2 regions of the Streptomyces sp. NPDC002176 genome follow, and region 2 is predicted to be linked to the other one. Evidence: predicted binding sites of a transcription regulator. Region 2 holds the regulator's gene; the other holds the start of a gene.

Region 1 (3,405 bases), on a different contig from region 2:
ACTCCTTCAAGGACCGCGTCGTCGCCCAGGCGCTGGAGGCCGCCCGCGCCTTCGGCTTCACCACCCTGTCCTGCTCCTCCACCGGCAACCTGGCCGGCGCGGTCGGCGCCGCCGCCGCCCGCGCGGGCCTGCGCTCCTGCGTGTTCATCCCGCACGACCTGGAGCAGGGCAAGGTCGTCATGGCCGCCGTCTACGGCGGTGAGCTGGTCGGCATCGAGGGCAACTACGACGACGTGAACCGCTTCTGCTCCGAGCTGATCGGCGACCCGGCGGGCGAGGGCTGGGGCTTCGTCAACGTCAACCTGCGCCCGTACTACGCCGAGGGCTCCAAGACCCTCGCCTACGAGATCTGCGAGCAGCTCGGCTGGCGGCTGCCGGACCAGCTGGTGGTGCCGATCGCCTCCGGCTCCCAGCTCACCAAGATCGACAAGGGGCTGAAGGAGCTGATCGCGCTCGGCCTGGTCGAGGACAGGCCGTACAAGATCTTCGGCGCCCAGGCGGAGGGCTGCTCCCCGGTGTCGGCCGCGTACAAGGCGGGCCACGACGTGGTGCGGCCGCAGAAGCCGGACACCATCGCCAAGTCCCTCGCCATCGGCAACCCGGCCGACGGGCCGTACGTGCTGGACATCGCCCGCCGTACCGGTGGCGCGGTGGAGGACGTGACGGACCCGCAGATCGTGGACGCCATCAAGCTGCTGGCCCGTACCGAGGGCATCTTCGCCGAGACGGCGGGCGGGGTGACGGTCGGCGTCACCCGCAAGCTGATCGAGTCCGGCGCGCTGGACCCCTCGCTCACCACCGTCGTCCTCAACACCGGCGACGGCCTGAAGACCCTGGACGCGGTCGCCGGTACCGGCCTGTCCGCGACCATCCGCCCGAACCTGGACTCCTTCCGAGAGGCTGGCCTCGCATGAGCGTGACCGTTCGCATCCCGACCATCCTGCGCACCTACACCGGCGGGCAGGCCGAGGTCGCCGCCGAGGGCGGCACGCTCGCGGAGGTCATCGAGGACCTGGAGCAGCACCACCAGGGCATCGCCGCCCGCGTCCTGGACGACCAGGGCAAGCTGCGCCGGTTCGTGAATGTCTACGTCAATGACGACGACGTGCGTTTCGAGGGCGGACTTCAGACCGTGACCCCCGACGGCGCGGGTGTCTCCATCATTCCGGCGGTCGCCGGAGGCTGAAATTACCTTCGGTAACCACGGTTACCGTCGGTTCATCGAATGGCCTTCTCCGTAAGAGAAACGGAGGGGGCCATTCTGTGTGATTGAGCGCGGTAGGGTTGGGGAACGCGCTCCCGCTCAGCTGGGCCGGGAGCCCTTGATTCATGCCGCCGACCCGACAAGAAGCAGCCAAAATGCACGGGTAATGTGCGGCATTTGTTGTTTTTACGGGGCCCGACTTGCCCTGAATTCGGCCGAAGTTGCGGCAGATTCCGGACTGTGTCCGTCCGGAATTCTCGTCCGATTGACCTGTTGCAGACGGCAGTTGGACAGATACATTCAGCCGCGGTCGACGCGTTCCGGCGCACGCCCCCGACCATTGGGGTGCGAGGTCTGACCCGGGTCCGCGAAGTGCGGGTCCGCGCAAGGGCCAGTAATAGGGGAGTTAGGCATGGCTCAGGGCACCGTCAAGTGGTTCAACGCGGAGAAGGGGTACGGCTTCATCGCGGTCGACGGTGGTGCGGACGTCTTCGTCCACTACAGCGCCATCCAGATGGACGGCTACCGCGCCCTGGAAGAGGGCCAGCGGGTGGAGTTCGAGATCTCGCAGGGTCAGAAGGGTCCGCAGGCCGACATGGTTCGCGTCACCGCCTGAACGTTTTCCAGCAGAGCGCAGGGCCCGCACCGGCACAGGGTGCGGGCCCTTCGTCCTGTTAAGTCCCGTCCTGATCCCCCGAAGGCGCTTGCACTCGCCCTGGGTGAGTGCTAATCATTGCGTTAGCACTCTGAAGGTGAGAGTGACAACGAAGGACCGGGTCGGTGAGGCCCGCGGACCGGGTGGGGCAAGGAACCACAAGGTCGGCGAGCCGTCCGTCGCGGGCGCGGGCGCGGTCCGAAGGAATCACCCCCAGTCCTGGAGGGACCACTTCACATGGCCAAGATCATCGCGTTCGACGAGGAGGCGCGGCGCGGCCTCGAGCGCGGCATGAACCAGCTCGCGGACGCCGTCAAGGTGACGCTCGGCCCCAAGGGCCGCAACGTCGTCCTCGAGAAGAAGTGGGGCGCCCCCACGATCACCAACGATGGTGTCTCCATCGCCAAGGAGATCGAGCTCGAGGACCCGTACGAGAAGATCGGCGCCGAGCTGGTCAAGGAAGTCGCCAAGAAGACGGACGACGTCGCCGGTGACGGTACGACCACCGCGACCGTGCTGGCCCAGGCCCTGGTCAAGGAGGGCCTGCGCAACGTAGCCGCGGGCGCCAACCCGATGGCCCTCAAGCGCGGTATCGAGAAGGCCGTCGAGGCGGTCTCCACCGCTCTGCTCGAGCAGGCCAAGGACGTGGAGACCAAGGAGCAGATCGCCTCCACGGCCTCCATCTCCGCCGCCGACACCCAGATCGGCGAGCTCATCGCCGAGGCGATGGACAAGGTCGGCAAGGAAGGTGTCATCACCGTCGAGGAGAGCAACACCTTCGGTCTGGAGCTCGAGCTCACCGAGGGCATGCGCTTCGACAAGGGCTACATCTCCGCCTACTTCGCGACCGACATGGAGCGCATGGAGTCGGTGCTCGAGGACCCCTACATCCTCATCGCCAACTCCAAGATCTCCTCGGTCAAGGACCTGCTCCCGCTGCTGGAGAAGGTCATGCAGTCGGGCAAGCCCCTGCTGATCATCGCCGAGGACGTCGAGGGCGAGGCCCTCTCCACCCTGGTGGTCAACAAGATCCGCGGCACCTTCAAGTCCGTCGCCGTCAAGGCCCCGGGCTTCGGCGACCGCCGCAAGGCCATGCTCGGCGACATCGCCATCCTCACCGGTGGCGAGGTCATCTCCGAGGAGGTCGGTCTCAAGCTGGAGAACGCCTCCCTGGACCTGCTGGGCCGCGCCCGCAAGGTCGTCGTCACCAAGGACGAGACCACGATCGTGGACGGCGCCGGTTCCTCGGAGCAGGTGCAGGGCCGCGTGAACCAGATCCGCGCCGAGATCGAGAACTCCGACTCGGACTACGACCGCGAGAAGCTCCAGGAGCGCCTGGCGAAGCTCGCGGGCGGCGTGGCGGTCATCAAGGCCGGTGCCGCCACCGAGGTGGAGCTCAAGGAGCGCAAGCACCGCATCGAGGACGCCGTGCGCAACGCCAAGGCGGCCGTCGAGGAGGGCATCGTCGCCGGTGGTGGCGTGGCTCTGCTGCAGGCCGGTCAGGTCTTCGACAAGCTCGAGCTGACGGGCGACGAGGCCACCGGTG
Region 2 (3,405 bases):
GCGTCGTGCCTGCCCTCGACGTAGATCCGCCCGGCGCGGGCCACGCGGGCACGGGCGCCCGGGACGGCGAGCGAGCCGGAGGCGGTGCGGGCGGGCTTCAGCGGGGCGGCGGCCGGGCGGACCAGGGTGACCGGGCGGCCCTCCAGCAGGAAGCCGCGTGGCTCCAGCGGGAACACCCGGTGCTTGCCGAAGCGGTCCTCCAGCGTGACCGTGCCCGCCTCGCAGCGGATCACCGCCCCGCAGAACCCGGTACCGGGCTCCTCCACCACCAGCCCCGCCTCCGCCGCCACCTCGGGCACCGGCTGCGGCTTCTTCCAGGGAGCGGTCAGGTCGGGGGAGTAGTCGCGCATTTCGCAGACGATAGGAGAAGTTGCCGCGCGACACTCAGGACACGCCGAAACGCGCTGCCAGGGCGTCCCGTTGGCGTCGTACGAAAGCCGCGTCGACCACCGCTCCGTGACCGGGTACGTACAGCGCGTCCTCGCCGCCCAGGGTCAGCAGCCGGTCCAGCGCGTCCGGCCAGCGGGACGGCACCGCGTCCGGGCCCGCCTGCGGTTCGCCGGACTCCTCGACCAGGTCGCCGCAGAAGACGACCTCGGGGGAGCCGGGCACCAGCACCGCGAGATCGTGGGCGGTATGACCGGGGCCGACGTTGGCCAGCAGCGCCTGGCGGCCGCCGCCGAGGTCGAGCGTCCACTCGCCGGACACCGCGTGCGCGGGCGGCAGCAGGGCGCGTACGGCGGCCTCCGCCTCCCCGGCCGGGACCCCGTGGTCGACCGCGTCCCGGCGCAGCGCCTCCCGCTCGTGCGCGGACACCATGTCCAGCCCGACCGCGCCGTAGACCTCCGCCCCGGCGAAGGCGGGGGTGCCCAGGACGTGATCGAAGTGCGGGTGGGTCAGCGCGAGATGAGTCACATCCCGCCCGGCCAGCGTCCGTACCGCCGACCGCAGCGCGGCCCCCTCGGCCAGGCTCGACCCCGCGTCCACCACCAGTGCCGTGCCCGAGCCCACCACCAGCCCCACCGTGCAGTCCCAGCCCGGCAGTCGGCACCGGCCCACCCCTTCGGCAAGCCGCTCCCACCCGAGGTCTTCCCAAGTCACCGTCATACCCGGACGCTAGCTCTGGACAAGCCGGGCGGACGGCACCGACCTTGCCCGGTGAGCACCCCGCGGCCGTACACTGGCCGGGGAAGTCTGGCACTCGCGCACGCAGAGTGCCAGGCGGTACACCGTAGGGGCCGTGGGGCGACGTGATGGAGGTGCGCATGCTGAGCGAACGCAGGCTGCAGGTACTGCGCGCCATCGTGCAGGACTACGTCGGCACCGAGGAGCCCGTCGGCTCCAAGGCCCTCACCGAACGGCACAGCCTCGGCGTCTCCCCGGCCACCGTGCGCAACGACATGGCCGCGCTGGAGGAGGAGGGGTTCATCGCCCAGCCGCACACCAGCGCCGGGCGCATCCCCACCGACAAGGGCTACCGGCTCTTCGTCGACAAGCTCGCCGGTGTGAAGCCGATGACGGCGCCCGAGCGGCGCGCGATCCAGAACTTCCTGGAGGGCGCGGTCGACCTCGACGACGTCGTGGCCCGCACGGTCCGGCTGCTCGCGCAGCTCACCCGGCAGGTCGCCGTCGTGCAGTACCCCTCGCTGACCCGGTCCACGGTCCGGCATGTGGAACTGCTCTCACTCGCCCCCGCCCGCGTGATGCTCGTCCTGATCACCGACACCGGCCGGGTCGAGCAGCGGATGGTCGACTGCCCCGCCCCGTTCGGCGAGGGACCGCTCGCGGATCTGCGGGCGCGGCTCAACAGCAAGGTGGCCGGACGCCGGTTCAGCGACGTACCGCGTCTGGTCGAGGACCTCCCCGATGCCTTCGAGGCGGAGGATCGCGGTACGGTCTCCACAGTGCTCTCCACTCTGCTGGAGACACTCGTCGAGGAGAACGAGGAACGGCTGATGATCGGCGGCACCGCCAATCTCACCCGTTTCGGACATGACTTCCCCCTGGTGATCCGGCCCGTGCTGGAGGCCCTCGAGGAGCAGGTCGTGCTCCTCAAGCTCCTCGGCGAGGCCAAAGATCCGGGCGTGACCGTGCGTATCGGGCACGAGAACGCCCACGAGGGACTCAACTCCACGTCCGTCGTGTCGGTCGGCTACGGTTCGGGCGGCGAGGCGGTTGCCAAGCTCGGCGTGGTCGGACCGACCCGCATGGACTACCCGGGAACGATGGGAGCGGTACGCGCAGTGGCACGGTACGTCGGACAGATCCTGGCGGAGTCGTAAGTGGCCACGGATTACTACGCCGTTCTCGGCGTGCGCCGCGACGCGTCGCAGGATGAGATCAAGAAGGCGTTCCGCAGGCTCGCGCGCGAGCTGCATCCGGACGTCAATCCCGATCCGAAGACCCAGGAGCGGTTCAAGGAGATCAACGCCGCCTACGAGGTGTTGTCGGACCCGCAGAAGAAGCAGGTCTACGACCTCGGCGGCGACCCCCTCTCGCAGGCGGGCGGCGCCGGTGGCGCGGGCGGTTTCGGGGCCGGTGGCTTTGGCAACTTCTCCGACATCATGGACGCGTTCTTCGGTACGGCGTCGCAGCGCGGCCCGCGCTCGCGCACCCGGCGCGGCCAGGACGCGATGATCCGGATCGAGGTCGAGCTGGACGAGGCGGCCTTCGGCACGACCAAGGACATCCAGGTCGACACCGCGGTCGTCTGCAACACCTGCAGCGGCGAGGGCGCCGCCCCCGGCACCACCGCGCAGACCTGTGACATGTGCCGCGGCCGTGGCGAGGTCTCCCAGGTCACCCGGTCCTTCCTGGGCCAGGTCATGACCTCCCGCCCCTGCCCCCAGTGCCAGGGCTTCGGCACCGTGGTCCCGACCCCGTGCCCCGAGTGCGCGGGCGACGGCCGGGTCCGCTCCCGGCGCACCCTGACCGTGAAGATCCCCGCCGGTGTCGACAACGGCACCCGCATCCAGCTCGCGGGCGAGGGCGAGGTCGGCCCCGGCGGCGGCCCCGCCGGTGACCTGTACGTGGAGATCCACGAGCTGCCGCACTCCACCTTCCAGCGGCGCGGCGACGACCTGCACTGCACGGTCACCCTCCCGATGACGGCCGCGGCCCTCGGCACCAAGGTGCCGCTGGAGACGCTGGACGGCATGGAGGAGGTCGACATCCGGCCCGGCACCCAGTCCGGCCAGTCGATCCCGCTGCACGGCCGGGGCGTCACGCATCTGCGCGGCGGCGGCCGGGGCGACCTCATCGTGCACGTCGAGGTCACCACCCCGACCAAGCTCGACGCCGAGCAGGAGCGGGTGCTGCGGGAGCTGTCCAAGCTGCGCGGCGAGGAGCGGCCCACGGGCCAGTTCCAGCCCGGCCAGCAGGGGCTGTTCTCCCGGCTGAAGGACG

What was found. The regulator HrcA, encoded in region 2, represses chaperone genes, less so after heat shock. The targets are predictions, from matches to a motif close to TTNGCACTCNGNNNNNCNGAGTGCNAA.
Region 1: groL (chaperonin GroEL) is a predicted target of HrcA. The motif match lies at 1,908-1,934, and genes of this name have one in related genera.

The regions. Positions count from the first base shown of each region.
Region 1 covers NZ_JBJDQW010000006.1:153,789-157,193, forward strand. The annotation lists gene thrC (threonine synthase) at 1-914, shown strand, start outside; gene ACI2LY_RS26360 (MoaD/ThiS family protein) at 911-1,186, shown strand; gene ACI2LY_RS26365 (cold-shock protein) at 1,617-1,820, shown strand; gene groL (chaperonin GroEL) at 2,097-3,405, shown strand, end outside.
Region 2 covers NZ_JBJDQW010000003.1:726,843-730,247, reverse strand. The annotation lists gene ACI2LY_RS17180 (DUF3097 domain-containing protein) at 1-350, opposite strand, end outside; gene ACI2LY_RS17175 (MBL fold metallo-hydrolase) at 385-1,107, opposite strand; gene hrcA (heat-inducible transcriptional repressor HrcA) at 1,266-2,282, shown strand; gene dnaJ (molecular chaperone DnaJ) at 2,283-3,405, shown strand, end outside.